DNA from 2 places in the Bradyrhizobium manausense genome. Region 2 is predicted to be linked to the other one. Evidence: riboswitches for the same ligand, from Rfam matches in the RefSeq annotation. Region 2 holds a riboswitch; the other holds the start of a gene.
The links. Region 2 has a riboswitch for cobalamin ahead of JQ631_RS04775 (TonB-dependent receptor). Riboswitches for the same ligand answer to the same signal wherever they lie in the genome.
Positions count from the first base shown of each region.

Region 1: another riboswitch for cobalamin. It lies ahead of JQ631_RS21235 (TonB-dependent receptor); the one in region 2 lies ahead of JQ631_RS04775 (TonB-dependent receptor).

Region 1 is NZ_JAFCJI010000002.1:199,698-215,140, forward strand. It holds gene JQ631_RS32350 (TonB-dependent receptor domain-containing protein) at 1-276, opposite strand, end outside; gene JQ631_RS21235 (TonB-dependent receptor) at 307-1,977, opposite strand; cobalamin riboswitch at 2,152-2,358, opposite strand; gene JQ631_RS21240 (TonB-dependent receptor) at 2,572-5,043, opposite strand; gene JQ631_RS21245 (histidine kinase) at 5,214-6,575, opposite strand; gene JQ631_RS21250 (response regulator) at 6,760-7,380, shown strand; gene fghA (S-formylglutathione hydrolase) at 7,454-8,299, shown strand; gene JQ631_RS21260 (DUF3280 domain-containing protein) at 8,369-8,941, opposite strand; gene JQ631_RS21265 (ABC transporter substrate-binding protein) at 9,002-10,183, shown strand; gene JQ631_RS21270 (YVTN family beta-propeller repeat protein) at 10,168-11,151, shown strand; gene JQ631_RS21275 (ABC transporter ATP-binding protein) at 11,148-11,954, shown strand; gene JQ631_RS21280 (ABC transporter permease) at 11,951-12,799, shown strand; gene JQ631_RS21285 (hypothetical protein) at 12,796-13,410, shown strand; gene JQ631_RS21290 (copper-binding protein) at 13,560-13,859, shown strand; gene JQ631_RS21295 (PQQ-dependent catabolism-associated CXXCW motif protein) at 13,903-14,475, opposite strand; gene JQ631_RS21300 (substrate-binding domain-containing protein) at 14,485-15,363, opposite strand.
Region 2 is NZ_JAFCJI010000001.1:1,046,072-1,061,514, forward strand. It holds gene cobG (precorrin-3B synthase) at 1-1,049, shown strand, start outside; gene JQ631_RS04715 (precorrin-8X methylmutase) at 1,049-1,678, shown strand; gene JQ631_RS04720 (precorrin-2 C(20)-methyltransferase) at 1,681-2,412, shown strand; gene cobJ (precorrin-3B C(17)-methyltransferase) at 2,409-3,143, shown strand; gene JQ631_RS04730 (cobalt-precorrin-6A reductase) at 3,119-3,865, opposite strand; gene cbiE (precorrin-6y C5,15-methyltransferase (decarboxylating) subunit CbiE) at 3,876-5,057, shown strand; gene JQ631_RS04740 (cobalamin biosynthesis protein) at 5,054-5,422, shown strand; gene cobM (precorrin-4 C(11)-methyltransferase) at 5,419-6,201, shown strand; gene JQ631_RS04750 (cobyrinic acid a,c-diamide synthase CobB) at 6,201-7,511, shown strand; gene cobA (uroporphyrinogen-III C-methyltransferase) at 7,508-8,239, shown strand; gene cobF (precorrin-6A synthase (deacetylating)) at 8,236-8,985, shown strand; gene cobT (nicotinate-nucleotide--dimethylbenzimidazole phosphoribosyltransferase) at 8,996-10,048, shown strand; gene JQ631_RS04770 (histidine phosphatase family protein) at 10,049-10,621, opposite strand; cobalamin riboswitch at 10,694-10,895, shown strand; gene JQ631_RS04775 (TonB-dependent receptor) at 11,012-13,366, shown strand; gene JQ631_RS04780 (PepSY domain-containing protein) at 13,379-14,812, shown strand; gene JQ631_RS04785 (maleate cis-trans isomerase family protein) at 14,928-15,443, shown strand, end outside.

The sequences.
Region 1 (15,443 bases), on a different contig from region 2:
GTGCGATTGTACGAAGGCGGCATTGCCCCACAGTTTCAGCCCGTCGACCGGGTTGATCGCCGCCGCGATCTCGATGCCCTTGGACTCGATCTTGCCAGCGACGTTGAAGACGATGCCACTTTCGGGGACGTAGACGTTCTTGCGCTCGATGTCGAAGGCCGAGAACGTGGCCTCGGCGCGTTTGTCGGCCGATTGCAGCTTCACGCCGGTCTCGTAGGTCCGCGACGTGGTCAGCAGCAGCGGCACCGACGGCGCCAGGATGAAGATGTTGGCCACCGTCGGGTCCGCAGCAGTTGCGTACTGGCTTTACAGCATGACGCCGGAGGCGATGTCCCAGGTGTAGCCGATGCGGCCGGTGATGGGATTGAAGGTGGTCGAGAAGGGATAGCCCTTTGCGGATTCGAGCACACCACTGGGGTCGAACCGGGTGCGGTCCAGCTTGATGTCCTCGAAGCGGATGCCGCCGATCAACGCGAAGGTCGAGGTCAGCTTGAGCCGGTCCTCGAACGACAGCGATGCGGTGTTGACACGGGTGTAGATCTTCTCGTCGCTCCGGTTGCCGTAGAGCCCACGATCCGGATTGAGCAGGTCGACGTAATCGTTGCCGAACAGCGTATCCTGCGAGACGTTGAACTGGTTGTTGCTCGCCGCCACGGTTGCAACGAAGCGATTATCCATGCCGCCGATACTGGAATTGACGGTGAGATCCGTAATGTTGCCGTAGAGCCGTTGCGCGTGATCCAGCGCCAGGCGTTCGCGATAGATGCTTTGCGCACCGGCGAGGCCGCCAACGGTCTGGTCGAACGAGGATATCTCGTTGTTGAACCAGTGCCGGTGGGCGTCATAGCCGTAGACCTGGCTCTTCAGCGAGATGTCGTTGGTGATGTCCCATTGAAAGCCGCTGCGCAGCCAGAGTTCGTTGGCGCCGCTGTGATTGTCGAGGACGTTGTAATTCGTCGTCAACGTGCGCGCGTCGATGGTCGCCGGAACCGACGTGCCGCCGCCGAGATAATAGTTGCTCCAAGTCCCGGAGACGATGCCATTCGTCGGCACGATACCTGCCCCGTTCGCCGGCACGATCGGTGTTCCCCAGTAGAAGCGGTCCTTGTCCTGCTTGTACTCCGCCGCCCCCCAAACCTTCAGGCTGTCGTTGACGCGATAATTCAACTGACCGGAGACGTTGCTGAGCTTCGAATAGGAGTCATCGATAAAGCTCTTGTCGTTGAAATGACTGATGTCGAAGCGGTAGTCGAGACCGTTGATCAGCGTAGAGCCGCCCGATCCGTAGCCGGCGCGATAGCCGTTGAAGGAATCGTAAGAGGTGAAGGCCTCATTCACGATCGGACCCGTATGCGGCGCCTTGGTTACGTAGTTGACTGCGCCGCCGGTCGCGCCGAGGCCGGCCACGAGCGAATCCGGCCCCTTGATAATCTCGACCTGCTGGAGGCCCGCAACGTCCATAGGGCGGCCGGTCATGGTCGACGGCCCGATCGGGATGCCGTTATAGAGCGTCGTGAGCTGATCGCCGCTGAAGCCGCGCATCGAGAAGATCGCGGGCGCGCCTGGCGCATCGCCGCCGGTGACACCGACCGCCGCCTTCGCGACGTCAGTGGTAGTCCGGATGCCCCGGTCCTGCATGGTCTGCTGGCTGATCACCTCGACGGTCGCGGGTGTTTCCCGTGCCGAAATGCCAAGGCGAGAGGAGACCCCGGTGACCGGGGCGGTGTTCAGCGGTGTCGTGTCGCTCGTGGGCTGGTTGATGGGCTTTGCAGCGATCAGTGCCGTCGGTCTCCGCGTCGTGGCCCGGCGCGCAGTGCGAGGCTTCTGATTGCCCGGGCTGACCGCGAGGGCCGGCTTGGGGGTGGATGGGGTGACGGTCACGGGGCCGATTTCGACCGGTGGCTTGTTCTGGGCCGCATTCTGCGCGAGCGCCGCCGATGACAGCGACGCTGAAGAGAGCAGAGAGATCAAGAACACACGCGAAAACCCTGGCGTAACGCCAGCATGAAAATGAAGATATTGCACGACAACGCTCTGCGGCGACGCAAACAAACTGCCACCGCGGTTGCCTTCGTTATCTACCTTCGCCCCAGGCGGCAGATACTCCGGCTACTTGTCAGACATCAGGGCACCCCGCCCAATGCGTTCGCGCGTGACTCATGGCTGGCAGCAGGTTTCCTGGCTCGCGGGTTATCGCCTTCGACCACCTTCCCAGAGACCAGAACGCGCTCCAGTGGCTTTGTTGGTCGTCGGCTATCCGCCTACAGTTGCGGGGGCAGCCGCGGAATTGTCCACTGATGTGGACGCACCGCATTCCCTTGAATAGTCCTTGCGGACACTACCGACCGAAAAACTGACATCCGACGCCAAGCTGGTCAACACCGCGGGTGGGCCACAATGTCGCAATGAGGCACGACGGCGCCGTACCGTGTCACTTTGGCAACGATCTTCCGATGCCCGCGAAGCGGACCGCCTCAGTTGCGAGCCGCTAAACCGGGGCCCAAGCTCGGACCTGAGAATGAATCAACCATTCGCCGTCAGCGTACGCATCAATTCGCAATGGTCTGCGACCTAGAACGTCACCCGCATCCCCGCGTAAAACGCGCGCGGCCTTGCCGGGCTCAGTGAGCGCGGATCGGTGAAGGGGTTTCCGCCGTTGGTGAAGTTCGGCACAGCCGTGGTGTCGAAGAACTGTCCGTAGGTCGCGTACCTGTTGTCGAAGATGTTGTCGACCTTGCCGTAGAGCTGGACGTTCTTGGTGACCTGATAGGACGTGTGCAGGTTGAACACCGTGTAGGATGGCAGCTTCGAATATTGGTTGGATTCATCGCCGACCAGGTACTGGCTGGAGACGAACAGCGCGTTGCCGCCGACTTTCCACTCATCGGTGATGGCGTAGTCGACACCGAGCTTGACGCGGTGGCGCGGGACAGCGGGGATCTGGTTGCCGGGCAGCACCTGGATGTTGCCGTCGGCATCCGCGAACGGGCTGTCCGAGCCGAGCGTCACGGCGTCGAGGAAGCGGGCATCGACGAAGGTGTAGCTCGCCTGGAACTGAAGCGTCGGTGATTTGATGTTGACCTCGGCCTCGAGCCCCTGCCGCCTCGTCCTGCCCACGTTGGTGAAATAGCCAAAACCGGTCCGGCCGGGAACGGGGACGGCCAGGATGTCGTCATAGTTGGTGGCGCGGAAGCCGCCGATCTTCCAGCCGAGCGTGCCGATGTTCAGCTCCCTGGTGCCGCGCAGGCCCGCTTCCACGGTCTTGGACACGACCTGCTTCAACGGCGGATCGGAGACCAGAAACGCCGCGATCAGACAGGGGTTGTTCGGATCGGCGCAGCCGAGCTCGAGCGGCGTCGGCACGCGGTTGGCCTCGGAATAGCCGGCATAGGCGGTCAGCTCCGGCGTGATCTTGTAGGTGCCGCCGATGACAGGATTGAACCTTGTGTAGGTGTAATCGCCGTTCAGCGCGGTGCCGAGCTGGTCCTCCAGCGAGATGCGCGCCACGTTGAAGCGGCCTCCGCCCGAGATCGCGAAGGCGTCCGTGACGTTGAACGTATCCGTCGCATAGAAGCCGTTATACTGATTGACGGTCCGCAGCGAGACGGGGCCGGCAACGGGGTCCGTCGTGGGCGTCGGGCCCAGGAAGATGCCGCTGCCGCTGACGACGTAATTTTCCCCTATCGTGCCGATTTCCGCGGTGGCGTTGTAGCGCGTGACGCTCGCATCATAGCTCGTGCCCATCACGAAGCGGTTGTCGTGCCCGAACAGCTGGTCGGTATTGGTCGCCTGCCCCGATACACCGAAGGTGGTCGAACGTATGGAGCTGCGATCGATCTCGCCGAGAATCGTGCCCGTCGGAAAAGGATTGGCAATCGGCAGGCCGTTGACGCCGTTTGCGGCCGTGGCGCCGTCGCCAAAGCAGAGAAGACCAGCAAGTCCCGGATCGGTGCACTCTTGCGCGTCGGTCGGATTGCCGTCGACGATCTTCTGCTCGTACCTGCGCAGATGCGCGGTGCCTTCGAGCGTCCAGGTCGGCGTCGCGTCGGCCTTGGCGGTCAGGTTGAGGTAGCCGACGCGGTTGGAGCTGGTCTGAGGTGTGGTGTAGGTCGCGCCCCAGTAATTGTTCAGGAGCTCGGCCGGAACGGTGGCGCTGGCGCCGAAATCGTTCTTGGCGACTCCCATGTTGACGTGGAATTCGCTGTCGCCGGCCTTGTAGCCGACGTCGCTGTAGAAGCGCCGCACGTCCGATTGGGAGAAGTTGCGGAAACCATTGTCGTGCAGGCCTTCGAGCGCAGCGTAGACGCCGTAGTTCTGGTCGACCTGCTTGCCCCATTGCGCCGAACCCTGGATGCGGCCGAACGAGCCGCCCATGAGATCGACCTCTGCGCCCTGATAGGTGAAGCCGTCCTTCATCTGCAGATTGATCGCGCCGCCGAGCGCGTTGAGGCCGAAGACAGGGTTGTTGGTCACCAGTGTCACCGACCGAATCGCGGCGGTCGGGATCAGGTCCCAGTTGACGGCGTCCGAGAAGGCCTCGTTGATGCGCACGCCGTTCTGGTACACCGCGAGTCCTTGCGGCGTGCCTGTTATGGGCGAGGCGACAAAGCCGCGAAACTCGACATTGGGCTGGAACGGGTTGCCGGTGACCTCGCTGATGCTGACGCCGGCGATGTTGTCGCGCAACGCATCCGTGACGTTGAGCGAGCCGGTGCGCTTGATCTGGTTGGCATCGACGGCGTTGATCGCCGACGGAACCTTGTCGACCTCGAGACCTCGGCCGGTGCCGGGCGCGGTTGGATAGACGTAGATCCTGCTGCGACCGCTGGGCTTGCCGGAGTTCGCTACAGCCCGTGCGACCGGCCGCCGGGCCGCGCGCCGTGGGGTCGGCTGCGGCGCCACCACCTCGACAGCGGGCAGGTTCTGGACGTTGGTTTCCTCGTCCTGCGCAGCGCCTGCCGCGGTCACGAAAGCGAGTCCGGACAGCAGCCCGGTCGAGACCGAGGCCATCAGCAGACGTCGCGCGTGTCCCAGCTTGCCCATCCCCAACGCTCCACCCGTCACCTTCGGCTGTTTTCGATTTCGCCGCTTGGTTGAGACGAGTGTATTCGGCAGTGGCTCGAGCACTAGCTACAAAAGGTCGGGCATTGTCCGCACCCGTTTTCCCGACCAAATCGGGAATTATTCCCGATCGGGAATTTTCCCGAGCAGGATCAGGCCGCGGCGGTCGGAACCAACGCCTCCACGGTGACGCCTCCGCCCTCGCCCGAAGCCACGTTGAGCGTACCGCCGAGCGCCAGAATGCGCTCGCGCATGCCGACGAGGCCGAAGCCCAGTTTCTGGCCGGGCTCCATGCCGCGGCCATTGTCGCTGACCCGCACCCGGGCACAGAAGCGGCCATCGCGGCCCGGCTGCTCTCCCGGCTCGATCACGACGTTGATCGCGGTCGCACCGGCATGGCGGAACGCGTTCGTCAGCGCCTCCTGCACGACGCGGTAGATCGTGAGATCAGCCGTCTCTCCGGTGGCCCCGAGCGCCGGCGAGATCGTGGTCTCGATCGTCACGTCAGGATGCGACTCGCGCCACAGCCGCGACAGCGATTCCAGCGCCTTGCCGAGGCCAAGCTCGGCAAGGCCGACCGGCCTCAAGCGCTCCAGCACGCGACGGGTGAACTGTTGCAGCGCGTTGATCTGCTCAAGAAGCGCGCCGCCGTGTTTTCGCACCGCCTCCGCGCTCGGCGCGCGGCCGTCCGCCAGCTTTGCCAGTGCGCTGGCATGCGCGCGCAGCGAGAACAGGTACGGCCCGAACTCGTCATGCAGCTCGCGCGCGATCTCCTTGCGCTCGACGTCCTGGAGCGACACCGCGCGCTCGGCAAGGCGCCGCTTGTCCTCGACCGCCTCGCCCAGCGTCGCCGCCAGATGATTGAGCCTCGTGCAGATCGCGGCCAATTCGGGCGCGCCCCCGGGTGCGACTCGCGCGTCGTAGTGCCCGTCCTCGAGCTCGCCCATGGTCTGCGCCAGGGATTCCAGCGGCGCGAGTGCCCGGCCCACGACCGTCATCATCACCAGGAACAGCACCAGCGCGATCGCTGAGCCGACTTCGAGCTGGGTGACGATCGCGTCCCAGATCTCCGCGATTTCGTCATTGGGGTGCGAGGTGATCACGAGCGAGCCGGGCTGGCCATGGACCGAGGCCGGCACGCTGACCGCGGTCTGCTCGGGATGAACCAGGCTGACGAACCAGGCCGGCGGCCCGGGCGTGTCGTCATCGGTATCAGGACGCGGCGGCGTCAGCGGGTTCCCGCCGGCGTCCCGGAGCGCGATGCTGACATGGCGCAGGCGGTTGAAGTCATGCGCGATCTGATTGAGCCGGGCATTCGGATCCGGCGCCTCGTTGAGATCGGCAACGATCATCTCGATGAATTCGCGCGCGAGCCGGATCACGCTCTGGTCCTCGGCCTGCACGCGCGGCCCGGCCTCCGCGACCTGACGGCCGATGTTGACGGCGAGCCCGAGTGCCAGCAGCAACGCCAGCAGAAGGTTGATGCGCCCGCGCAAGGATAGATTTTGCCACATTGCTTTCGCCCAAGCCTCGCCAGGGATCGCTCGTGCCCGTCCGATAGCGTTGACAGAGCCGAAGCGCCCGATATCTAATCGGAAGCGTACAGCAATCCCGGCCGGGTTGCATGAGCCGACGCGCTTCGTCATTCGGCATCATGCGGCGCGACAATGCAGGCCGGCGCTGTCACGGGGAACGCCTATGCGCATTCTGATCGTGGACGATCATCCCATTGTCGCCTCCGGCTGCCGCGCCGTGCTGGCCGATGAGGGCGAGATCGAGATTCTGGAAGCCGCCGACGCCGAGGATGGCGAGAGCATCTTCATCGTCGAGCGCCCCGACCTCTGCGTCATCGACATCAACCTGCCGACCGTCTCCGGCTTCGAGCTCGCGCGCCGCATCCTCGAGCGCGCGCCCGAGGCCCGCATCATCATGTTCAGCATGAACGACGACCCGGCCTTCGCGGCGCGCGCGATCGAGTGCGGCGCCAAGGGCTACGTGTCCAAGACCGGCGATCCCGACGATCTCGTCGAGGCGATCCGCACCGTCGGCGGCGGCGGCACTTATCTTCCGAGCGCGATCGCGCGCAGCATCGCCTTCGCAGGACCTGCGCTGACGCAGAGCCCGCTGTCGAAGCTGAACGCGCGCGAGATGGAGATCTTGCGGCTGCTCAGCGCCGGAAAAAGCCTGTCCGAGATCGCCTGGCTGGTGCAATCGTCATACAAGACCGTGGCCAACACCTCCTCGATCATGCGCCAGAAGCTCGGGGTGAAGACTTCGGTCGAGCTGGTACGGCTGGCGATCGACAGCGGCGTGGCCTAAGAAGCTCGCCACAAACTTCGGTCACACAAGCATTGCATCCTCGATGTGGCGAGATGCCACGGAGCTATCAGGCATGACGATCCAGACTGTCTCGACCAATACGTCCTATGGCGGCGTGCAGGGCGTGTATCGCCATGCGAGCGCGGCGACCGGAACCGACATGGTGTTCTCGGTCTATGTTCCCCCACATGCGCAAGGCGCCAAGCTGCCTGTAGTCTGGTATCTGTCCGGCCTCACCTGCACCCACGCCAATGTCACCGAGAAGGGTGAATTCCGCAAAGCCTGCGCCGAACTCGGCCTGATCTTCGTCGCCCCCGACACCTCGCCGCGCGGGGCGGACGTGCCTGGCGATGCCAACAACGCCTATGATTTCGGCCTCGGCGCCGGCTTCTATGTCGATGCGACCGAAGCGCCGTTCGCCCGCAATTACCGGATGTGGAGCTATGTCACCGACGAACTGCCCAAACTGGTATCGGGAAATTTTCCCGTCGATGCCAGGCGGCAGTCGGTGATGGGCCATTCCATGGGCGGTCACGGCGCGCTGACGGTGGCGTTGCGCAACCCTCATCGCTATCGCGCCGCCAGCGCCTTTGCCCCGATCGTGGCGCCGTCGCAGGTGCCCTGGGGCATCAAGGCGCTGACCGGATATCTCGGGCCGGACAAGGAGACCTGGCGCAGCCATGACACGGTGGCGCTGATCGAGGACGGCGCGAAATATTCAGGCTTCCTGGTCGATGTCGGCGAGGCCGATAATTTCCTCAAGGAGCAGCTCAAGCCGGAGCTGCTGCAGGCCGCATGCACCAAAGCCAACATCCCGCTGACGCTGCGGCGCCAGCCGGGCTATGATCACAGCTATTATTTCATCTCGACGTTTATGGGCGATCATCTGCATTGGCATGCAGAGAGATTGAAGGCCTAGCGGCTGCTCGCTGCTTTCTTCCTTCTCCCCTTGTGGGAGAGTGAAACGGCACCGCCGCTGCGACGCCACCTACTCCGGCTTGCCGTAATTCGGCGCGAGCAGGCGGTTGCGGATCAGATAGCTCATCGTGCGCGACCAGGATTCGTCGGTGTTGCCGCGCATGTCGGCGCTCGCCGCCGTGATCATCTTTCCTGTCTTCACGTCGCGCAAATAGATGTTGAGGTTGATGATCAGGTTCGAGACCTTCTGCACCATGCCGGTGATCTCGATGTCCGCGCCCAGCTGCCCGGCAAGCTTGAGGTCGCAGTCACCGCAGGCCTGCAGATTGGCGTGACGGGCGGCATCCCTGATCGGGGCGATATCGAGCATTTGGAACCGGCCTGAGTCAGCCAGTTCCTTGCGCAACTGGTCGCCGATATGCGCGAGCCGCACCTCTTCCGGCCTGGAGCCGTAGAACTCACCGGGCAGGCTGGTGTCGATCAGTTCGAAGTCGAACACCGCAAGCTTCGGCGGATCGGCGAATGCGGCCGATGCCGTCAACAGCAATGCGGTGACACACAGCAACGCTCGCACGATCGTGATTCCAGCGCGCGTGCGCGCGAGGACGAAATGCGGGGTTGCAAGCCTTGCCAAATCGGTCATGCTTCCAGCAGAAACAATTCTCCACCGGCGGTCAAGCCGGGGAGGATATCTGGAGGAAGCATGATCCGATGGTTGCTTGGCCCGATCGGCCTGTGTCTGGCAGCGATGCAAGCGCTCGCGGCCGACCCGGTCACGATCGGCGTCGGCTATCTCGGTGTCGCCGGCACCCGACCGACGCTGTCGCTGGTCGAGCAGCCCGCGGAGAATGACGGCGTCGCCGGTGCCAGGCTCGCGATCGAGGACAACAACACCACCGGAAGATTCCTCAACCAGCGTTTCACGCTGGAGGAGCACCGCATCAGGGAAGGCGAAGACCCGGTCCAGGCCGCGACCGCGCTTGCCGAGAAGAACGGCTTCATCATTGCCGACCTGCCGGCCGATGCGCTGCTGAAAGTCTCCGACGCCTTGCGCGACCGCGGCACGCTGCTGTTCAACGCCGGCGCGATCGACGAGCGGCTGCGCGAGGCCGATTGCCGCGCCAATGTCATCCATACGGCGCCGACACGCTCGATGCTTGCGGATGCGCTCGGCCAGTATCTGGTGTGGAAGAAGTGGCCGCGCTGGCTGCTGGTGGTCGGCTCGCATGACGAGGACAAGCTCTACGCCGATGCGCTGCGGCGCGCAGCAACGCGGTTCGGCGCCAAGATCGTGCAGGAGCGCACCTTCGAGGACAAGGGTGGCGCACGTCGCACGGATTCGGGCGTGACGCTGATCCAGCGGCAGATGCCGGTGTTCACGCAGCAGGCGCCCGCCTACGATGTGCTGGTCGCCGCCGACGAGAGCGAGGTCTTTGCAGCCTACCTGCCCTACCGCACCTGGGACCCGCGTCCCGTCGCCGGCTCGGCCGGCCTGATGCCGCGCAGCTGGGATGCCGCGCAGGACCAATGGGGCGCGATCCAGATGCAGAACCGCTTCATGAAGCTCAATTCACGGCGGATGACCGCGCTCGACATGCAGGCCTGGACCGCGGTGCGCATGATCGGCGAAGCGACGTCCCGCACCAATTCCGGCGACGTCAAGAAGGTCACCGACTTCATCAAGGGGCCCAACTTCGAGATCGCCGCCTTCAAGGGCACGCGGCTGACCGTGCGCGACTGGAATCTCCAGCTCCGCCAGCCGATCCTGCTGGTCGACGGCCGCATGGTGGTGTCGGTGTCGCCGCAGGAAGGGTTTCTGCACCAGGTCTCCGAGCTCGACACGCTCGGCTACGATCGCCCGGAGAGCAAATGCAAGCTGAAATGACGACACGGATGTTGCGCGCGGGATTGCTGTCCGGATTGATGCTGGCGGCCGCACCCGCGCATGCCTTCATCGCCTACGTCTCGAACGAGAAGGGCAACACGGTGTCGGTGATCGACACCGACAGCTGGACCGTGACCAAGACCATCAAGGTCGGCCAGCGCCCGCGCGGCATCGAGTTCACCCGCGACGGCAAATTCGTGATGGTCGCGGTCGGCGACGACGACACCATCCAGGTGATCGACACCAAGACCCAAGCCGTGGTGGACAGCCTGCCTTCCGGCCCCGACCCCGAGTTGTTCACCCAGGATGCCGCCGGCAAGACGCTCTATGTCGCCAACGAGAACGACAATACGGTGACGGTGATCGATCTGGAGAAGCGCGCCCGCCTCGGCGACATCCAGGTCGGCGTCGAGCCCGAGGGCATGACCATCAGCCCCGACGGCAAGATTCTGATCAACACCTCCGAGACGACCAACATGGCGCATTTCATCGACACCTCGTCGCGCCAGATCGTCGCCAACGTGCTGGTCGACCCGCGCCCGCGTTTTGCCGAGTTCAAGCATGACGCCTCCGAACTATGGGTGTCCTCCGAGATCGGCGGCACTGTTTCGGTCATCGATCCCAACAAGCATGAGGTGATCGGCAAGGTCACGTTCGAGATTCCGGGCCTGCGGAAAGAGGCGATCCAGCCGGTCGGCATCGGCATGACCAAGGACGACAAGACCGCCTTCGTCGCGCTCGGCCCCGCCAACCGCATCGCCGTGGTCGACACCGCAACGCGCAAGGCGACGAAATATCTGCTGGTGGGACAGCGCGTCTGGCACATGGCGTTCACGCCGGATGAAAAATATCTGCTCGCGACCAATGGCGTCTCCAACGACGTTTCCGTGATCGACGTCGCCGCGCAAAAGGTGATCAAGACCATTCAGGTGGGCGAACTGCCCTGGGGCATCACGATCGCGCCATGACCACCCCCGCCCCCATTGCAAAACCGCAGGAAATGCCGAGGCCCGATCCGGCCGGGGTGTCGGCCCTGTCGATCGACGGCGTCAGCCATGCCTACGGCCCGCGCCGCGCGCTGATGGATGTCTCCTTCAACGTCCAGCCGGCAAGCTTCACTGCGCTGCTCGGCCTCAACGGCGCCGGCAAGAGCACGCTGTTCTCGCTGATCACCCGCCTGTTCGGCATCCAGACCGGCCGCGTCGGCATCTTCGGCCACGACGTCAGCCGCACACCCGGCGAGGCGCTGCGGCTGCTTGGCGTCGTGTTCCAGCCACGCACGCTCGATCTCGATCTTTCGCTGACGCAGAACCTGCTCTATCACGCCGCCCTGCACGGCATCAGTCGGCGCGAGGCCGCCGCGCGCAGCGCCGAGCTGCTCGCGCGCATCGGCCTTTCTGATCGCGCCGGCAGCAAGGTGCGCGATCTCTCCGGCGGGCAGATGCGGCGTCTGGAGATCGCGCGCGCGCTGCTGCACCGGCCGCGGCTGTTGCTGCTGGACGAGCCGACCGTCGGCCTCGACGTCAAGGCGCGTGCCGATATCATCAGCCATGTCCGCCAGCTCGTCACCGAGCAAGGCATCGGCGTGCTCTGGGCCACGCACCTGTTCGACGAGATCATGGCCGGCGACGATCTCGTGGTGCTGCATCAAGGCAAGGTGCTGGCGCAAGGACCGATGGCCCGCGTCATCGCCGAGGCCGGCGCGCAGGACGTCAACACGGCCTTCATGCGCCTGACCGGTGCGCAAATGATGCCAGGAGGCGGCGCATGAGCAGCATCACCACGCGCGACGCGCCGCGCGGCTTCTCGACTTCGGAGTACATGACCTGCCTCACCGGCATCGTCTGGCGCGAGGGTCTGCGTTTCCTGCATCAGCGCGAGCGGTTCGTCTCGGCGCTGGTGCGGCCGCTGGTGTGGCTGTTCATCTTCGCCGCCGGCTTCCGCCAGGTGCTCGGCATCTCCATCATCCCGCCTTACGAGACCTACATCCTCTATGAGGTCTTCATCGCGCCAGGACTGATGGCGATGATCCAGCTGTTCAACGGCATGCAGTCCTCGCTCTCGATGGTCTACGACCGCGAGATGGGCAATATGCGCACGCTGCTGGTGAGCCCGCTGCCGCGCGGCTTCCTGCTGTTCTGCAAGCTGCTGGCGGGCACCGCGGTGTCGCTGCTCCAGGTCTATGCGTTCCTGATCATTGCCTGGTTCTGGGACATCACGCCGCCGCCGATCGGCTACCTCACCGTGCTGCCGGCGCTGATCCTGTCTGGGCTGATGCTGGGGTCGCTCGGCATGCTGATCTCCTCGGGCATCAAGCAGCTGGAGAACTTTGCCGGCGTGATGAACTTCGTCATCTTCCCGATGTTCTTTGCGTCCTCCGCGCTGTATCCGCTCTGGCGCGTGCAGGAAGGCAGCCCCTATCTCTATTATGTCTGCCAGGCCAATCCGTTCACCCATGCGGTCGAGCTGATCCGCTTTGCACTGTATGGGCAGGTCAACTGGATCTCGCTCGCCGTCGTCGCCGGCTGCACAATCGTCTTCATGATCGCCGCGATCTATGCCTATGATCCCTCGCGCGGGCTGGCACGGCGCGGGCCCGCGGGAGGCGAAGGATGACGGTTCGGACACTTGCCATGGCGGCTCTTGCGCTCGCGGTCTCCGCGACCGCCGTACACGCCGCCGATCCGCGCTATCCCAACTGGCCGTGTGCGCAGGCCAAGGTTCCGGAGATTTCGCTCGCCGCGGTCTGGGCCGGTCCTGCGCTCGACGACGCCGAGACCAAGTGGAAGGACGACAGCAAGGTCAGCGCGCTGGTCTCGAAGCTCGCGGCGCGCAAGACGCCGCTGGAGGAGGCCGAGAAGTCGGTAAAGGAGTTCCTGGCAGGCTCCGCCGCCGACAAGACCGCCAACGCCAAACTGCTGTTCGCCGGCCTGTTCGACACGCTGAACGCCCAGCGCTCCCAGGTCATGGGCGGGCTCGAGCGTGTCAGCCGCAAGCAGCGCGAGGCCGCCGACAAGATCCGCGAGGAGACTATCCAGCTCCAGGCGCTGCAGGACGCAACGCCGCGCGATGACGCCAAGGTCGACAGCATGAGCAACCAGCTGATCTGGGAGACCCGCATCTTCGAGGACCGCCGCAAGGTGGTGCGTTTCGTGTGCGAGGTCCCGACCACGATCGACCAACGCCTGTTCGCGCTCGGCCGCGTCATCCAGCAGGAAATGGAATAGCGCGAGCCTTATAACGTCAATCCTGCTGACGACTTTCATAAAAGTTCCCGCGATATCAACGCGATCGTTAATGTTTGCCGCGCTATCTGCCGGAACCAAATCGATCTAGGATGGCTTGTCCTGTGAATCTCCAGCAACGGGAGGGCTCGATGGGAACAGCAAAATTCATCCTCGCAGGTGCTGCGGCCATCACGGTGCTCGCATCCAGTGCCTTTGCTGACGACATGACCGGAATGGTCACCAGCATCAACAGGCTCAACAGCACGATCTCGATCCAGCAGACGCAGAAAGGCACGGTCGGCGGCAGTGCCGGCGGCGCCGGCGCGCTCCAGCAGTACAAGGCCAAGGACGCCGCGATGCTGGATGCCGTCCATGCCGGCGACAGGGTGACTTACACCGCGACGGACAGCGACGGGTCGCGCACGCTGACCAAGTTGCAGAAGCAGTAGCTCGCCGCACTTGCGACGAAGCAATCACGAGGAGTGAGCCCGCCTACTGCTCGGGCCGCGGCTCCGGCTGCGCCTCCTCCGTCGGCAAACGCGCGTGCTCCCAGCCGTCGGTGCCCTCGGGATACCAGGCGACGTTGGAATAGCCGTAAGCCAGCGCGCGCTTGGCGGCGTTCCAGGACATCCAGCAATCGGCGAGGCAGTAGATCACGAGCAGCGCGGACTTGTTGCCGTGCGAGGCTTGCGCGAGACCGCGCCGGAGATAATCGTCCATCGCCGGCGGCAGCGCGCCGTAGCCGGTGTCCGGCAGCCAGATGCTGCCGGGAATGTTTTTGCGCGGCGCGTCTCGCCACACCGTGCCGGCTGGCAAGTTCTTCGGCTTCGGCGCGCGCGGCAGCACGTCGATGAAGGCACCGCTCTTCGCGCGCCAGATCGTCTCAGTCTCTGCCGTCGTCAGCACGCGCGCGCCTTCCAGCGTCGCCGGCACCGGCGCGCGGTAATTGTCGGTGCGATAGCCCTCGGGTTCGAACGGCTCCTGCTGCTGTGCCAAGCCTTGCTGCGCCAAGCCCGGCACCGCGAGGGCGGCGACGACGAGCGCAGCGGCAAGATGTCGCCTCATGGTGTTTTCTCAAGGTGTTTTCTTGGCCGCCTCCACGCCAAGCGGCCGGTCGTTTTCGTCCAGCAGCGGCACGCCGAAGTCGAGCAGGATCTTGTTGATCTCGCCCTGGTTCTCCTGGATCAGCTTGTTGAGCTGCCGCTTCCAGTTCTGGTCAGCGGCGCGCACGCCCATGCCGATGCGATAGACCAGCTTTGGCCCTGTCGTTTCCTTCACCAGCGGCGTCACGTGCATCGAGCCGACCTTCTTGGCATAATAGCCCGCCATCGGCCCCCACAGCACACCCGCGTCGATCTTGCCGGCGGTGAGATCGTCGATCATCGCCTGCGCCGAATTGTCGTAGCGCGTGTCGATCATCAGCGGATAGGGCTTTGCGTCACCCATCAGGCCTGCAATTGCCATGTTGGTCGCCGGCGGCGTGCCGGCGACGATGCCGACATGCTTGCCCTTCAGCTTTGGATCCTCGAGCGTGTCGACATCCTCGAGCCCGCTGCCTGCCTTGGCGACCAGCGCATAGGTCGTGCGGTAATAGGGATTGGTGCCCTGCACGATATCGTCGCCCTGCGGGAAGCCCATGATGACGTCGCAGCGATGCGCGCCCAGCGTCATGCGCACGAAGCCCGTGGCCTGCGGGAAGAACACGTAGTCGAGCTTCTTCTGCAGCTTGTCGGCGAACAGCTCGGCGAGCTTGTTCTCGATCCCCTCGCCCTTCTCGTTGGAGAACGGCATGTTGCGTGGATCGGCGCAGACGCGCAGCACCTTTGGGTCGACCAGCTCGAACGAGAGGTCACCACTGTCATTCGTCTGCGCGCGGGCGATGTCGCCGATCGCACAAGACGCCACCATCACACACAGTGAAATCAACCAGCGACGATGTCGTCCGGCCTCCATCGCGCTTCCTCCTCGTTTCATTCGAATGCTATCCATGCAACGCATGGACGCATTCTATTTGCCAAACTTGGCGTTGGCTT
Region 2 (15,443 bases):
CTGCCGGCCTCGCGCATCTCGCCGACCGCCACGGCAATGGTCTGATCGATGTGACCAGCCGCGCCAATCTTCAGATCAGGGGCGTCAGCGAGACCAGCCATCGACTGCTGCTTGACGGTCTCGCGCAGCTCACGCTGCTGGACCCTGATGCCGACACCGAATCCCGGCGCAACATCCTGGTCACGCCGTTCTGGTGCGATGGCGACGAGACCCAGGCGCTCGCCGCCGAGCTGGAGGAGGCGCTGGCGGACTCTGTACTGGAGTTGCCCACGAAATTCGGCTTCGCCATCGATGACGGCAGGTCGCGCGTGCTCGCTGGCAATTCCGCCGATGTGCGGATCGAGCGTGATCTCACAGGTGGGCTGATGGTGCGCGCGGATGGCGCCAGGGTCGGCCGTAGCGTCGCGCGTGGCGAGGCCGTGACCACTGCACTCGCTTTCGCAAGCTGGTTCGTCGCGTCAGGTGGCGCCAAGAACGGGCGCGGGCGCATGGCGGCGCATCTCGAATCCGGCGCGAAATTGCCTGAGATGCTGGGCGGCGAGGCCGAGCCGGCGCCCATCATGGCCGCGGTGCGCCCCGGGCTCTATCCGCAAGGTGCCATGGTCGGCATCGCCTTCGGGCAGATATCGCATGCGACGCTCAACCAGCTGTCCGGTTGCGGGCATGCGCTGCGAATGACGCCATGGCGGATGGTGTTGAGCGAGGGCAGGCGGACGATGCCATCAGCCTCAGGCCTGATCACCGAGGCCTACGATCCGGCGTTGCGCGTCGTCGCCTGTAGCGGCGCGCCGTGCTGCGGCGAGGCCTATGCCGACACTCGCGGGCTGGCAGCTGCGCTTGCGCCGAACATCGGCGAGGCCGCACGGCTTCACGTCTCCGGCTGCGCCAAGGGCTGCGCCGATTCCGGCGCGGCCGCGATCACGCTGGTGGCGACGGCTGCGGGATTCGATCTCGTGCGCGGCGGCTCGACGCGCGACGAGCCCATTCTGCGCGGGCTCGACCGCGACGACATCGTTCGCGATCCCTCCATCCTGATGGGAGGGCATTGATGCCGCATAGTTACGAAACCGATGGTGCGGCGATCTACCGGCAATCCTTCGCGACCATCCGGGCCGAGGCCGATTTGGCGCGCTTCACGCCTGATGAGGAGCAGGTCGCGGTGCGCATGATCCATGCCGCCGGCATGGTGGGCCTCGAGGCGCATATCCGCTTCACGCCTGGCATGGCGACCGCCGCACGCGCCGCCCTGCAGAAGGGCGCGCCGATCCTGTGCGATGCGCGCATGGTGTCCGAAGGAATTACGCGCGCGAGATTGCCTGCGGCCAACGCCGTGATCTGCACGCTTGGCGGCGAAACCGTTCCGGCGCTGGCGCAGTCCATGCGCAACACGCGCTCGGCGGCTGCGCTCGAGCTGTGGCGCCCGCATCTCGACGGCGCCATCGTCGCGATCGGCAATGCGCCGACGGCGCTGTTTCATCTGCTCAACATGCTCGAGGACCGCGACTGTCCGCGGCCGGCGGCGATCATCGGCTGCCCTGTCGGTTTCGTCGGCGCGGCCGAGTCCAAGGCTGCGTTGATGGCCGATCCACCGGTGCCTGCGCTGACGGTGGAGGGCCGCCTTGGTGGTTCAGCGATCACGGTGGCCGCCGTGAATGCGCTCGCGAGCCGGAGCGAGTAGCCATGGGACGCATCATCTGCTGCGGTCTCGGCCCCGGCGATCCTGATCTGATGAGCGTGCGCGCTGATCGCACCGTGCGCGGCGCCAGGCACGTCGCCTATTTCCGCAAGAAGGGCCGGCCGGGCCAGGCGCGGCGTATCGTCGCCGGCATATTGGCTGGCGATGTGACCGAATACCCCATGGAATACCCGGTCACCACGGAGATCGCCTTCGACAGCCCGGACTATGTCCAGCTGCTATCAGGCTTCTACGACGAATGGTCCGAGCGCCTGGCGCGGCTTTCGCGCGCGGTCGATGTCGTTGTGCTCTGCGAGGGCGATCCTTATTTCTACGGTTCCTTCATGCATCTGCACAAGCGCCTGCAGGGCCGCGTCGAGATCGAAGTGATCGCCGGCATTCCGGGCATGGTCGGCTGCTGGAATGGCGTCGGCCAGCCCATCGCGCTCGGTGACGACGTGACGACGGTGCTGATGGGGACGCTTCCGGAAGCCGAACTCGAACGCCGCATGCGCGATTCCGATGCGCTCGTGATCATGAAGACCGGCCGCAATCTCGCAAAAGTGCGCCGTGCGCTCGCAGCCGCGGGCCGACTGGATGACGCCTGGTTGGTTGAGCGTGGCACCATGCCGGGCGAGCGTGTCGCCCGGCTTGCCGAGATCGATGCAGCTGACTGTCCTTACTTTGCAATCGTGCTGGTGCACGGCAAGGGCCGGCTTCCGGACGCAGCCGAATGACGGGTTCGCTGACCATCGCGGGCCTCGGCCCGGGCAGCGACGCGCTGGTGACGCCGGAGGTCTCCGCCGCGCTCGCCGCCGCGACCGATATTCTGGGCTATGCGCCTTATGTCGGGCGCGTCCCGCCACGTGCGGGTCTCGCGCTGCACCCGTCGGATAATCGCGAAGAGCTGCAGCGGGCAGGCGAGGCACTGCGGCTCGCGGCCGAAGGCAGGCAGGTCGTCATCGTCTCCTCCGGCGACCCCGGCGTCTTTGCGATGGCCTCGGCCGTGTTCGAGGCGCTCGAGCTGGCGCCGCAATATCATGACCTGCCGATCCGCGTGCTGCCTGGGATCACCGCGATGCTGGCCGCCGCTGCGCGCGCCGGTGCGCCGCTCGGGCATGATTTCTGCGCGATCAATCTCTCCGACAATCTCAAGCCCTGGGCGGTGATCGAAAAACGGCTGCGGCTCGCTGCGGAGGCTGATTTTTCGATCGCGATGTACAATCCGCGCTCGGCGAGCCGGCCGGAAGGATTTGGCCGCGCCCTTACGGTGTTGAAAGAAACCGGCTGCGGCGGGCGCCTCGTGATCTTCGCGCGCGCGATCAGTGCTCCCGACGAGAAGATCGTGACAACGAGGTTGAACGACGCGACGCCCGAGATGGCCGACATGCGCACGCTTGTCATCGTCGGCAATTCGCAGACGCGCCGCGTCGGCCGTTGGGTCTATGCACCGAGGCAGGTCCGATGACCAAGCCACTGCATCACCTCAGCGACGCTCTCGACCCGTTGGCGCTCGGGCAGCGTCGGCCGCGAGATCATGATCACGGGCAGGCCGAGCATACGGGCAGCATCGATCTTAGCGCGGGCGCCGCCGCCACCGGAGTTGCGGGTGACGACCCACGCGATGCCGCGTGTGCGCATCATCTCCAGTTCGCCATCAAGCATGAACGGCCCGCGCGACACGATCACATCTGCTGCGAAGGGCAGGGGTGCCTCGGGAGGATCGACGAACCGCAGGGTATAAATATGCTGCGGCTTCGTCGCGAACGGCGCGATGTGCTGCCGGCCGATGGCAAGGAATACGCGTGCCGGCACCTCGGGCAGGGCGGCAGCCGCAGCGGCGACATCGCCGACTTCGGTCCAGTTGTCGTCCGGCGCTCTGGCCCACGGCGCGCGTTCCAGCGCAATCAATTGCGTTCCGGTTTCCGAGCAGGCTTCAACGGCGTTGCTGCTCATCTCGGCAGCGAAGGGATGCGTCGCGTCGATCACATGCGTGATACCTTCGCCGAGGATGTAATCTGCAAGCCCGCTCGCGCCACCAAAGCCGCCAATGCGGGTCGGCAGCGGCTGATCGGCAGGCAAGCGCGTGCGGCCGCCATAGGAATAGACGGCGTCAAGACCCGCGTGCGCGATCTCTGCGGCGAGCAGGCTCGCATCGGAAGTTCCGCCCAGAACAAGGGCGCGTGTCATGGTTGATTCCTTGGCTGATCCCTGGCTGACCATCATCGGTATCGGCGAAGATGGCCTTGCCGGCCTGTCCGAAGCAAGCCGAAAGGCGCTTGCTGGCGCGGAAACCGTGTTCGGCGGTGAACGGCATCTGGCGCTCGCAGATGTCGGAGCCCGCGGCCGCGCATGGCCGGTGCCGTTCGATGCCGACGTCGTGCTGAGTTGTCGCGGCCGGCCGACGGCGGTGCTGACCTCCGGCGATCCGTTCTGGCACGGCGCCGGCGCAAGCCTTGCAGAGAAGCTCGACGCGGGCGAGTGGATCGCGCATTCCGCGCCATCGACCTTCTCGCTCGCTGCCGCGCGGCTAGGCTGGCGGCTCGAATCCGTCGTCTGCCTCGGGCTTCATGCCGCGCCATTCGAGCGGCTCGTGCTGCATCTCGCGCTGGGCGCGCGGATCATCTGCCTCGTGCGCGATGGCAAGGCGGCCGCTGATCTCGCGAAATGGCTGAGTGAGCGCGGCTGGGGCGCCTCCGCGTTCTGGACTCTCGCCGCACTCGGCGGGCCACGTGAAGCCATTGCGCAGCAACGTGCGGACAGCTTTGCAGGCGATCGCGCCGGAAACCTGGTCGCGGTCGCTATCGAGGCAGGGGGCGGGCAAGGCCTGCCCCGCAGCTCCGGTCTTGCGGATGATCTTTTCGTCCATGACGGCCAGATCACCAAGCGGCCGGTCCGTGCGCTCGCGCTGTCGACCCTAGCGCCGCGCCAAGGCGAGCGGCTGTGGGACATCGGTGCCGGCTCGGGCTCGATCTCGGTGGAATGGGCGCTGTGCGGGGGCACGGCGATTGCCGTTGAGGTCCGCGAGGATCGCGTTGCGAACATCCGCAGCAATGCAGTCGTGTTTGGACTGGCGCATCGGATCACAACCGTCGCGGGGAGGGCGCCCGAAGCTCTCGCCGCGCTGGACGCGCCGGATGCGGTCTTCATGGGTGGTGGCCTCGATCGCGCAATGTTCGATGCTGTCTGGTTACGACTTTCGCCAGGCACTCGGCTTGTGGCACATTCAGTGACGCTGGAAACGGAAGCGCTGCTCGGCGAATTGCATGGGCAGCATGGCGGCGAATTGGTGCGGGTCGAGATCGCCCATGCCGCTTCGCTTGGCCGCTATCGCTCGTGGGAGGCGGCGCGACCCGTGGTGCAGTGGAGTGCGATCCGATGAAGGTCGCCGGGCTCGGATTCAGGCAGGATGTGTCGCTGGCGTCGTTGCGCGAAGCGCTTGCGGCCGCGGGCGGTTCTGAAGGCCTTGTGGCCGTGGCAACCGTCAGCGACAAGGCCGACACAGAGGCCTTGAAACTGCTCGCGCGCGAATGCGGCGTGCCGATCAAGGCTGTGCCGGCTGAAATGTTGGCCGATGTCGATACGCCGACGCAGTCGCAACGGATCACCGAAAAGTTCGGCACTGGTTCCGTCGCGGAAGCCGCGGCACTCGTAGCCGCCGGCCCTCACGCGCGGCTCATCGCGACGCGTGCGATCTCGCGGGATCGCACCGCGACCGCCGCGATCGCCGAAGGAGACGGCCCATGACCGTACATTTCATCGGCGCCGGGCCGGGCGCTGCCGATCTTCTCACCCTGCGCGGCCGCGATCTCATCGCCGCATCTCCGGTTTGTCTCTATGCCGGCTCGCTGGTGCCCGCGGGCGTGCTGGCGCATTGCCCGGCCGGCGCGCGCATGATCAACACCGCGCCGTTGTCGCTCGACGAGATCATCGCCGAGATGGCCGCCGCCCATGCGGAGGGCAAGGACGTCGCGCGGCTGCACTCCGGCGATCTCTCGATCTGGTCGGCGATGGGCGAGCAGCTTCGCCGCCTGCGTGCGCTCGGCATTCCCTTCACGGTTACACCGGGCGTGCCGTCTTTCTCGGCCGCCGCAGCAGCGCTGGAGGCCGAGCTGACGCTGCCCGGTCTCGCCCAGAGCGTGGTGTTGACCCGCACGCCGGGCCGCGCCAGCGCGATGCCTGAGGGCGAGAGGCTTGCCGCATTCGCTTCCACCGGTGCGGTGCTCGCCATCCATCTGTCAATCCATCTGCTCGACCAGGTCGTTGCCGAGCTGACGCCGCATTATGGCGAAGACTGTCCGGTCGCGATCGTCTGGCGCGCGAGCTGGCCGGACCAGCGCATTGTGCGCGCGACGCTTGCGTCGCTCGATAGCGCCGTCGCTGCCGAGATGGAGCGGACCGCGCTGATCCTGGTCGGCAAAACCCTCGACGCGGCGAATTTTGACGAGAGCCGGCTCTATGCGGCCGACTACGACCGACGCTATCGGCCCGTTGGTGCCGAGCCGCGCTTTCCGGAGGCGTCGTGATGGCTGCAGGTCTCGTCATCTCGGCTCCAGCTTCCGGCGTCGGCAAGACCACGCTGACGCTGGCGCTCGCCCGGGCCTGGCGCAATCGCGGCTTGAACGTGCAGTGCTTCAAGAGCGGGCCTGACTATATCGACCCTGCCTTTCATGCTGCTGCGACGGGACGTGCCTCCGTCAACGTCGATAGCTGGGCGATGGATCGCGCCACGATCGCGCATCTCGTCAGCCGGGGCCTTGATGCCGATATCGTTCTCGCCGAGGGCTCGATGGGCCTGTTCGACGGCGTTGCCGCGCGCGGCGTGTCCGGCACCGGTGCCACCGCCGACATCGCGGAGATGCTTGGCTGGCCGGTCGTCCTCGTGATCGACCCGTCCGGGCAGGCGCAGACGGCCGCGGCGATCGCTGCGGGCCTTCGCGATTACCGCGCCGGCGTGCGTCTTGCGGGCGTCGTGCTCAATCGTGTCGCGAGTCCTCGCCATGAAGACCTGGTGCGTCGTGCCCTCAAAGATGTCGGCATCACTGTGTTCGGCGCGCTGCCGCGTCATGCTGAGATCAGCCTGCCGAAGCGGCATCTCGGTCTGGTGCAGGCCGAGGAGCAGGCCGAGATCGGCAAGCTGATCGATGAAGCGGCGCGCTTTGTCTCCGAGCACGTCGATCTCGATGCGGTGATGCGATCGGCGCCTGCCTGGTCGCCGCAAGCCGCATCGAATGGCGTGAGCGTCACGCCGCCGGGCCAGCGCATCGCGCTGGCCCGCGACGCCGCGTTCTCCTTCGTCTATCCGCATATGCTGGAAGCCTGGCACGCGGCGGGCGCGGAGATCGCGACATTCTCGCCGCTGGCCGACGAAGCGCCTGATGCCAACGCCGATGTGTGCTGGCTGCCCGGCGGCTATCCCGAGCTTCATGCCGGCACAATCGCCGCCAATGCGCGCTTCCGCAGCGGCCTGCGCGCCTTTGCTGAAACGCGGCCGGTGCATGGCGAATGCGGGGGGTATATGGTGCTAGGCAATGCCTTGACCGACGCCGACGGTATCAGCCACGAGATGATGGGCCTGCTCGGTCTGGAGACGAGCTTTGCCAAGCGCCGCATGCATCTGGGCTATCGCCTTGCCGCGCTCGCTGCACCCATGCCTGGACATCAGGCCGGCGCACGCCTGCGTGGCCACGAATTCCATTACTCGACGATTCTCGCGCAGCCCGACACGCCACTGGCGGTCGTTCACGACGCCACCGGCGCGGTCATCGCTGAGACCGGCTCGCGGCGCGGACACGCCACCGGCACGTTCTTCCACCTGATCGCGGAGGATCGGTGAGCGGTTTTGTTTCCTTCATTTCCGCCGGTCCCGGCGATCCTGAATTGCTCACGCTCAAGGGCGCCGCGCGGCTGCGCGAGGCCGACGTGGTGCTCTACGACGATCTTGCCTCTGGCGCGATCCTCGATCTCGCACGCTCCGGCGCCAATCTCGTCGCGGTCGGGAAACGGGCAGGCCGGCCCTCGACAAAGCAGCATCATGTCAACCGCCTGCTGGTCGACTATGCCGCCACGGGCGTACGCGTCGTGCGGCTGAAGTCGGGCGACGCCGGCATCTTTGGCCGGCTCGAGGAGGAGCTGGAGACGCTCCGCGAAGCCGGTATCGGCTACGAGATCATTCCCGGCGTCACCTCGGCCTGCGTCGCGGCCGCACAAGCCGGCATTCCCCTGACCCGCCGCCACACCGCGCGCCGGGTACAGTTCGTCACCGGCGCCGATGTCACCGGCGAACTGCCGCCAAATCTGAACTGGGCGGCGCTGGCCGATCCTGACGCGACGACGGTGGTCTATATGGGCCGGCGCACTTTTCCGGCGCTGGTCGCGAAATTGATCGAGCACGGCCTTGCACCCACGACGCCGGCATTGTTCGCCGAGTCCCTCGGCCGCGCCGACGAGCGGCTGGTGCGGACCACGATCGCCGAACTCGCCGATCAACTCGCACGCGGGGGCGCGGCGTCCACCGCGGCCGTGATCATGTTCGGCGCGCTGGCGGAGGGCGGGTCATCATGATGACGCTGACCCTGATCGGCATCGGCTGCGGCGACCCCGGGCAGCTCACACGCGCCGCGATCGAGGCGATCAATGCCGCCGATCTCGTCCTGATTCCGCGCAAAGGCTCCGCAAAGTCTGATCTTGCTGATCTCAGGCGAACGATCTGCGCCGACGTGCTCACCAACGACGCCACACGTATAGCCGAATTTGATCTTCCCGTGCGCGACGCCGGTGAAACCGAGTATCGGAAAGGCGTCGATGATTGGCACGATGCGGTTGCCGCAACCTGGTCGCAGACGATCGAAAATCATCTCGGAAGCGACGGCAAGGCCGCTTTGCTGATCTGGGGCGATCCCTCGCTCTATGATTCCTCGCTGCGCATCGCGCGCCGGCTCGTTCCGTTGCCCAAGATCGAGGTCGTGCCGGGCATCACCTCGATTCAGGCGCTGTGCGCGGCGCATGCGCTGCCCCTCAACGATATCGGCGAGCCCTTCCTGGTGACGACCGGGCGCCGCCTGCGCGAAGGTGGCTGGCCGCAAGGCGTCGACACCGTTGTGGTGATGCTCGACGGCGGCACGGCGTTCCAGTCGCTCGATCCGAAGGGCCTGCATATCTGGTGGGGCGCCTATCTCGGCATGGCTGATCAGATCATCCTATCCGGCGCGCTGGCTGAGGTCGGTCCACGCATCGTCACCGCGCGGCGAGAGGCGCGCGAGCGTCACGGCTGGATCATGGACAGTTATATTTTGAAGCGCAGGCCGTAAGCGAGGCAGCATGCTCCCTGATTGGATCACTCAAAAGTGCCCCGACATTTCCGCCACCCATCGTGAGGCGGCGGTCGCGCGGCAGGCGCAACTGACAAAGCCGACCGGCGCGCTCGGCCGGCTCGAGCAGCTCGCGATCGAGCTGGCGGGCCTGCAGGCGACCGAACGCCCTCGCGCGGCACGCGTTCCGATCATCATTTTCGCCGGCGACCACGGTATCGTTGCGCAGGGCGTGTCGGCCTATCCGCAAGCGGTCACCATCGCGATGATGGCGAATTTTGCCTCAGGCGGCGCTGCGATCTCGGTGCTGGCGCGCGAGCTGGGTTCCTCCCTGGAGGTGGTCGACGCGGGCACGCTAGCCGAGGTGGCGATGCCAGGTATCGTCACGGACAAGCCGCGCCACGGCACGCGCGATTTCAGCATTGAGCCTGCGCTCACGCCGGCGGAGTTGGCGTTCGCCTTCGAGGCCGGTCAGCGCGCGGTGGCGCGCGCAAAAATCGGTCAGCCCGATCTCCTGATCTTCGGCGAGATGGGCATCGGCAACACCACGACGTCTGCGGCGCTCGCTGCGAGCCTGCTCGACATCAGTGCCGAGGAGATCGCGGGCACCGGCACCGGAGTCGATGCTGCAGGCCGCGCGCACAAGGCGCGCGTGATCGATGCGGCGATCGCACGCCATCGTGTTGTGGGCGGAACGCCTGAAGAAGTCCTGTGCGCCGTCGGCGGCCTCGAGATCGCGGCGATCTCCGGCGCCATCATTGCGGCCGCGCAGGCGCGCATTCCCGTGTTGATCGACGGCTTTATCGTATCGGTTGCGGCACTCGCGGCGGCGCGGCTGAACCCGTCGTGCCAGCCATTCCTGCTTCCGTCGCACCAATCGGCCGAGCAGGGGCATCGGTTGGTGCTGCGCGCGCTCAACGTGCAGCCGCTGATAAGCCTCGATCTCAGGCTCGGCGAGGGATCGGGCGCGGCGATCGCGCTGCCTCTGGTGCGATCGGCCTGCGCGCTCCACAACGACATGGCGACGTTCGCGCAGGCCAATGTGCCGGATCGGCCGGCCTGATCAGGCCATTCGCTGATTGACCGCGACGACGCGCCAGCCGGTCGCGAGCCGATCGATCCGGGTCAGCGACAGCGGATCGATCACGAAGCGCAACGCCGCTTGTGGCGTCATGTCGAGCGCGACGCAGAGCGCGGCGCGGATCGTGCCTGAATGCACGACGAGCGTCGCCGGCCCGGCGCTTATCCGTGCGAGGCCCAGCCGAACGCGCGCGACCTGATCTTCAAAGCTCTCGCCGCCAGGCGGTCGTCCGCGCGCCGGATCGTTCCAGAACTGCGCATAGGCCTCGCCACCACTCGTCGCCAGCTCGTGATGCTGCCGGCCGGTCCACGCGCCAAAATCCTGTTCACTGAATTCGGTCACCAATTTGGGCTCAAGCCCCAACGCCCGAGCCGTCTCGACCGTGCGTCGCGCCGGGCTGGCATGACTCGCCGCATCCCGAGGCAGGCACCGGCGCAGCGCCTCGAGCTGCGAGCGATCGCGCAGGTCGGCCGGCGCATCGTTCGCATGGATGGTTCCCGCGACGCCGTCGACGGGGGCATGCCGTATCAGCCAGAGGAAGGTCTCGCCTTCCATACAGATCTCCCGGGAAGTTGGGCGCTGTAGCAATATCGCCGCATCTAGCACATTGACTCTGTCTCCGCCGTAATCCTAGATGGCGATGACGGTTTCCCCGAGAGGGGATGAAAAGGGAATGCGGTGCGGGGACGTTGTCCCCAATGCCGTAGCTGCCCCCGCAACTGTAAGCGGTGAATCCTTCGTCAGAAGCCACTGGGTCCTCGGTCCCGGGAAGGCGACGAAGCGGTCACGACCCGCGAGCCAGGAGACCTGCCGTCAGCCGTGGTCACACGCGAAGATGTCGGTCGGGGAGTACAGACATTCGGCTCTATCGGAAGGCTGAAAGCCTGATGATGGGACCTTGGTTCGCGGTGACGTGCCACTGACGTCACACCGAGGTCCAGGACCGTGTCTTCCATCCGTATCGTACGACCACGCCACTTTCTGCTGGCGTCCGCCGCTCTCACATCTCTTGCCGCTATCGACATGCCGGCTGCCCTGGCGCAGCAGGCCCGCGAGCCCCTGCCGGCCGTGGAAGTGTCGCCGCCGCAATCCCGCAAACAGGCAAGGCCGGCCGGCCGGGACGCTGCAAGCGCAGGCCGTACGGCTGCGCGGCGACGCGCGACCGCAGCGCCGGCGTCCAGGCCGGTGGTGCCGAACGCTGCGGCGCCGACGCCGCTCAACAGCAACGCAATCGCCGAGAGCGCCTCGCGCCTTGGCCTGACCGTGCGCGAGACGCCCGCGACCGTCGAGGTGATCTCCGCCGAGACCATGCGCGAACAGGGCTACCGCACCGTCTCCGACGTCGCGCAAGGGGCAGTCGGCGTCACCGCCGGCGACAATCCGGCCGAGCCCTCGGCCTTCTCGATGCGCGGCTTCACCAACAGCCAGATCAACACGCTCTACAACGGCATCAAGATCGGTCCGCAGAACATGACCTCGCGGATCGTGGACACCGCCAATCTCGAAGCCGTGGAAATCCTGAAAGGTCCGGCCTCGCTGATCTCAGGCGAGGGCGCCGCCGGTGGTGCGATCAATTTCGTCACCAAGCAGCCGCACACCGGGCCGATCCGGAACGAGGCTGACTTCTCCTATGACTCACTGAATTCCTTCCGCGCCTATTACGGCTCGGGCGGCAGCACCAACGTCCAGGGGCTGGACTACCGCTTCGACGTCAGCCGGTCCTCGCTCAACGGTTTTGCCGACGACACCAACACCAGGACGCTCGACGTCTCCGGCCAGCTCAACTACCGGATCTCCGACAGCCTCAAGGTCTGGGGTGCGATCGAATATCGCGAGGATCGCGGCAAGGCCTATTGGGGCGCGCCGCTCGTGCCAGTCGCTTTCAGCGGCTCGCACGCCACGGCAGGCATCGTCTCGGGCACCTATATCGCGTCCAATGGCTCGAATCTCGGGCCGATCACCATCGACGACCGCACCTTCAACACCAACTACAACGTCCTCGACAACCGCAACGTGGCGCAGGAGGTCTGGCTGCGTGGTGGCTTCGAGTTGAAGCTTGCCCCCGATCTGACGCTGAAGAGCCAGGCTTATGCCTACGGCGCGGAGCGTTCGTGGTTCAACAACGAGGTGGAGGCGTTCAACACGGCGACGAACACGGTTGACCGCAGCCGCTTCTACGTGGCGCACAGCCAGCGCCTGGTCGGCAACATCACCGACCTGACCTGGGATGCGAACATTGCAGGCTTCGATAATCGCCTCGTCACGACGCTGTCGTCGAGCTACCTCGATTTCGTGCGCCCGGGTGCTGCGAATTTTCCGGGCGATTCCGTTGATCTCGTCGATCCCGTCAGGGGATTCTACGGCCTGCTCACGACCAAGCAGCAGACCGCACGCATCGACAACGAGGCGCTGTCATTCGAGGATCGGCTGAAGCTCACGCGCACGTTCTCGCTGATCGGCGGCCTCCGTGTCGAGCATATCGGGCTCGATCGCAACTCGACCGACGTTAACGGTCTGGAGAATGCGAATTTCCCGTTCTCGAAATCCTGGGCGCCCGTCACCGGCCGCATCGGTTACACCTGGGAAGCTGTTCCGGGTCTGACCTTCTTCAGTCAGTACGCCACCGGCGCCGACATCTCGGCCAACAACATCTTTCTGCTCGCGCCGACCCAGAACCTGGATCTGACGACTGCGCGCACCTACGAGACCGGCGTCAAGCACGTGTTGTGGGACAACAGGGCCGAGTGGTCGTTCTCGGCCTACGATATCGTGCGCAAGAATGTCTATGCGGCGGCTGGTGGTCAGACGCTCAACATTGCCGGACGGCAGGAATCGAAAGGTGTCGAGCTCGCCGGGGCAATCCGCCCGATCGAGCCTCTGCGTCTCTGGGGCAACATTGCCTATGTCGACGCGCGCTATGCCGACTACGACTTTGCCGGCGGCTCGTTCTCGGGCAACACGCCGCCGAACGTGCCGCGCATCGTTGCGAATGCGGGCGCGTCCTGGCGCTTCTTCACGCCCTGGCCGGTGGAGATCGGCATCACCGGCCGCCATGTCGGCGACCGCTACAACAGCGACGCCAACACGGTGACCATGAACGCCTACACGGTTGGCGATATCTACGCTTTCGTCGACATTCCCAGGACGGTCTTCAATGCGGTCGACCAGGCCCGCCTGACCTTTCGGGTGCGCAACTTTACAGACAAGCGCTACGCGATCTGGGGCGACCCATTCTATCCCGACCAGATCCTCCTGGGTGCACCGCGGACCTATGAGATCTCGGCTGCGTTCAAATGGTAAGGCATTGACCGCATGATGGGCGCGATCGTCCTGTTGCACCGCTGGCTCGGAATCGCGTTCTGCCTCCTGTTCGCGATGTGGTTCGCGAGCGGGATCGTGATGCACTTCGTTCCGTTCCCGTCGCTGACGGAAGCGGAACGCTTTGCGGGGCTCGCGGCGGTGGAGCGCCAAGGATCGATCATGGCAGTGGCCGACGCGGTATCCGCCAGCGGGATCACCGACGCCACGCGCGTTCGGCTTATCCAGCGCAGCGACGGGCCGGTCTATGTCGTGTCGGGACCGTCGCGTCTGCGCGCGGTCCGCGCATCCGACGGAGCCGATGCATCGGTCACGTCGCCGGACGTCGCGCTCGCCATTGCCCGGGATCACGCCCGCAACCGCGGGCTCGATGCCGCGCGTGCAGAGATCGTCGCGCGCGAGGATTACGATCAATGGAGCGTGCCGAACGGCTTCGATCGCCACCGGCCTCTGTTTCGTGTTGCGCTTGACGATGCGGCCGGGACCGAGATCTACGTTTCGTCGCGCACCGGCGAGGTCGTTCTGGATACGACGCGGTCAGAGCGAGGCTGGAACCTTGTCGGCAGCGTGCTGCACTGGATCTATCCGACGGCCCTGAGAAGCAACTGGGCGCTGTGGGACCGGGTGGTCTGGACTGCATCGCTGGTGGCCTTTATCGGAGCGGTGTTCGGCGCAGTGCTCGGGATCATCAGGATCAGGCCGCGGGGAGGGCTGCTCGGCTCGCCCTATCGCGGCTGGCACGCCCTGCATCACGTCATCGGTCTCGTCGCGACCGCTTTTGTGCTGACCTGGATATTCAGCGGCTGGCTCTCGATGGATCACGGCCGGCTGTTCTCGCGCGGGCAATTGACCCCGGCGGAGACTAGCGCAACGAACGTAGTGCCCGATTGGAGGGCGGATCCATCTCTCGGTCAGCGGCCCGTTTCGTCTTCAGTCTATGAGGTCGAATGGTTCGCTTTCAATGGAAGTGTCTATCGACGTGACCGGACCGGTCTTGGCAGTCAGACCTTGATCGAGGCAGACGAGCCAGCCCTCAATCCCCCGCGGATGTTCCTGGATGAGCCCGACGTCCTGAGCTTGACGACGCGTCTTTCGGCCAATTGCGGTCCAGCATCTGTTCTCGCCGGCAACGACTCCTATCCCGCCCAATCCATCGTTCCCGGCGCGCCGGTCTATCGCTCCCGTTGCGGCGACCTGTGGTTCGACATCGACGGGGCCGACGGCAGCATCCTGCAACGGCTTGATGCCTCGCGCAGGGCCTATCGCTGGTTCTACAGCGCACTGCACACGCTCGACTTCCCGGTCCTGATCGCGCATCCGCGCCTGCGCGACGTGCTGATTGTCGGGCTTTGCGCCCTTGGCCTGGTGTTTTCCGTCACCGGGATCGTGATCGGCTGGCGGCGTTTACGGGCGACCTTCGCTGGCTGAAATTCCCGGCGGCAGATGAGAAGCAGCCTGCAAAATTGCCGGTTGCGCAGATGCCAACGGGCGAGGATGATCCCTTCGGAGGGGCGTCGCAGGCCTCCGCAACGGAGCGTGATCGATGTCAATCCAGCGCAAGCGCCTCGGCATGATCACGCCGTCCTCCAACTCGGTGCTCGAGCCGGTCACCAGCGCGATGCTGCACGGCGTGGCCGACGTCACCGCGCACTTCTCGCGCTTTCGCGTCACCGAGATCGCGCTTGATGCCGCGGCGCTCGGCCAGTTCGACGCCTCGGTGATGTTGCCGGCGTCGGACCTCCTGGCCGATGCCAAGGTCGATGCCATCGCCTGGAACGGTACCTCCGCAAGCTGGCTCGGCATTGACAGGGACAGGAGCCTTTGCGAGGCGATCACGGCGCGCACCGGCGTACCGGCAACGACCTCGACGCTCGCCTGCATGGATGCCGCCCGCGCGCTTGGGGCCCGACGCGTCGCGCTCGTCTCGCCCTATACTGAGGACGTGCAGCGGCGGATCGACCATGTCTGGGCCGGGGAGGGCATCGTACCGTATGCGGAGCGCCATCTCGGCTTGCGCGACAATTTCTCCTTCGGCGAGGTCGCACCCGCTGATATCGCG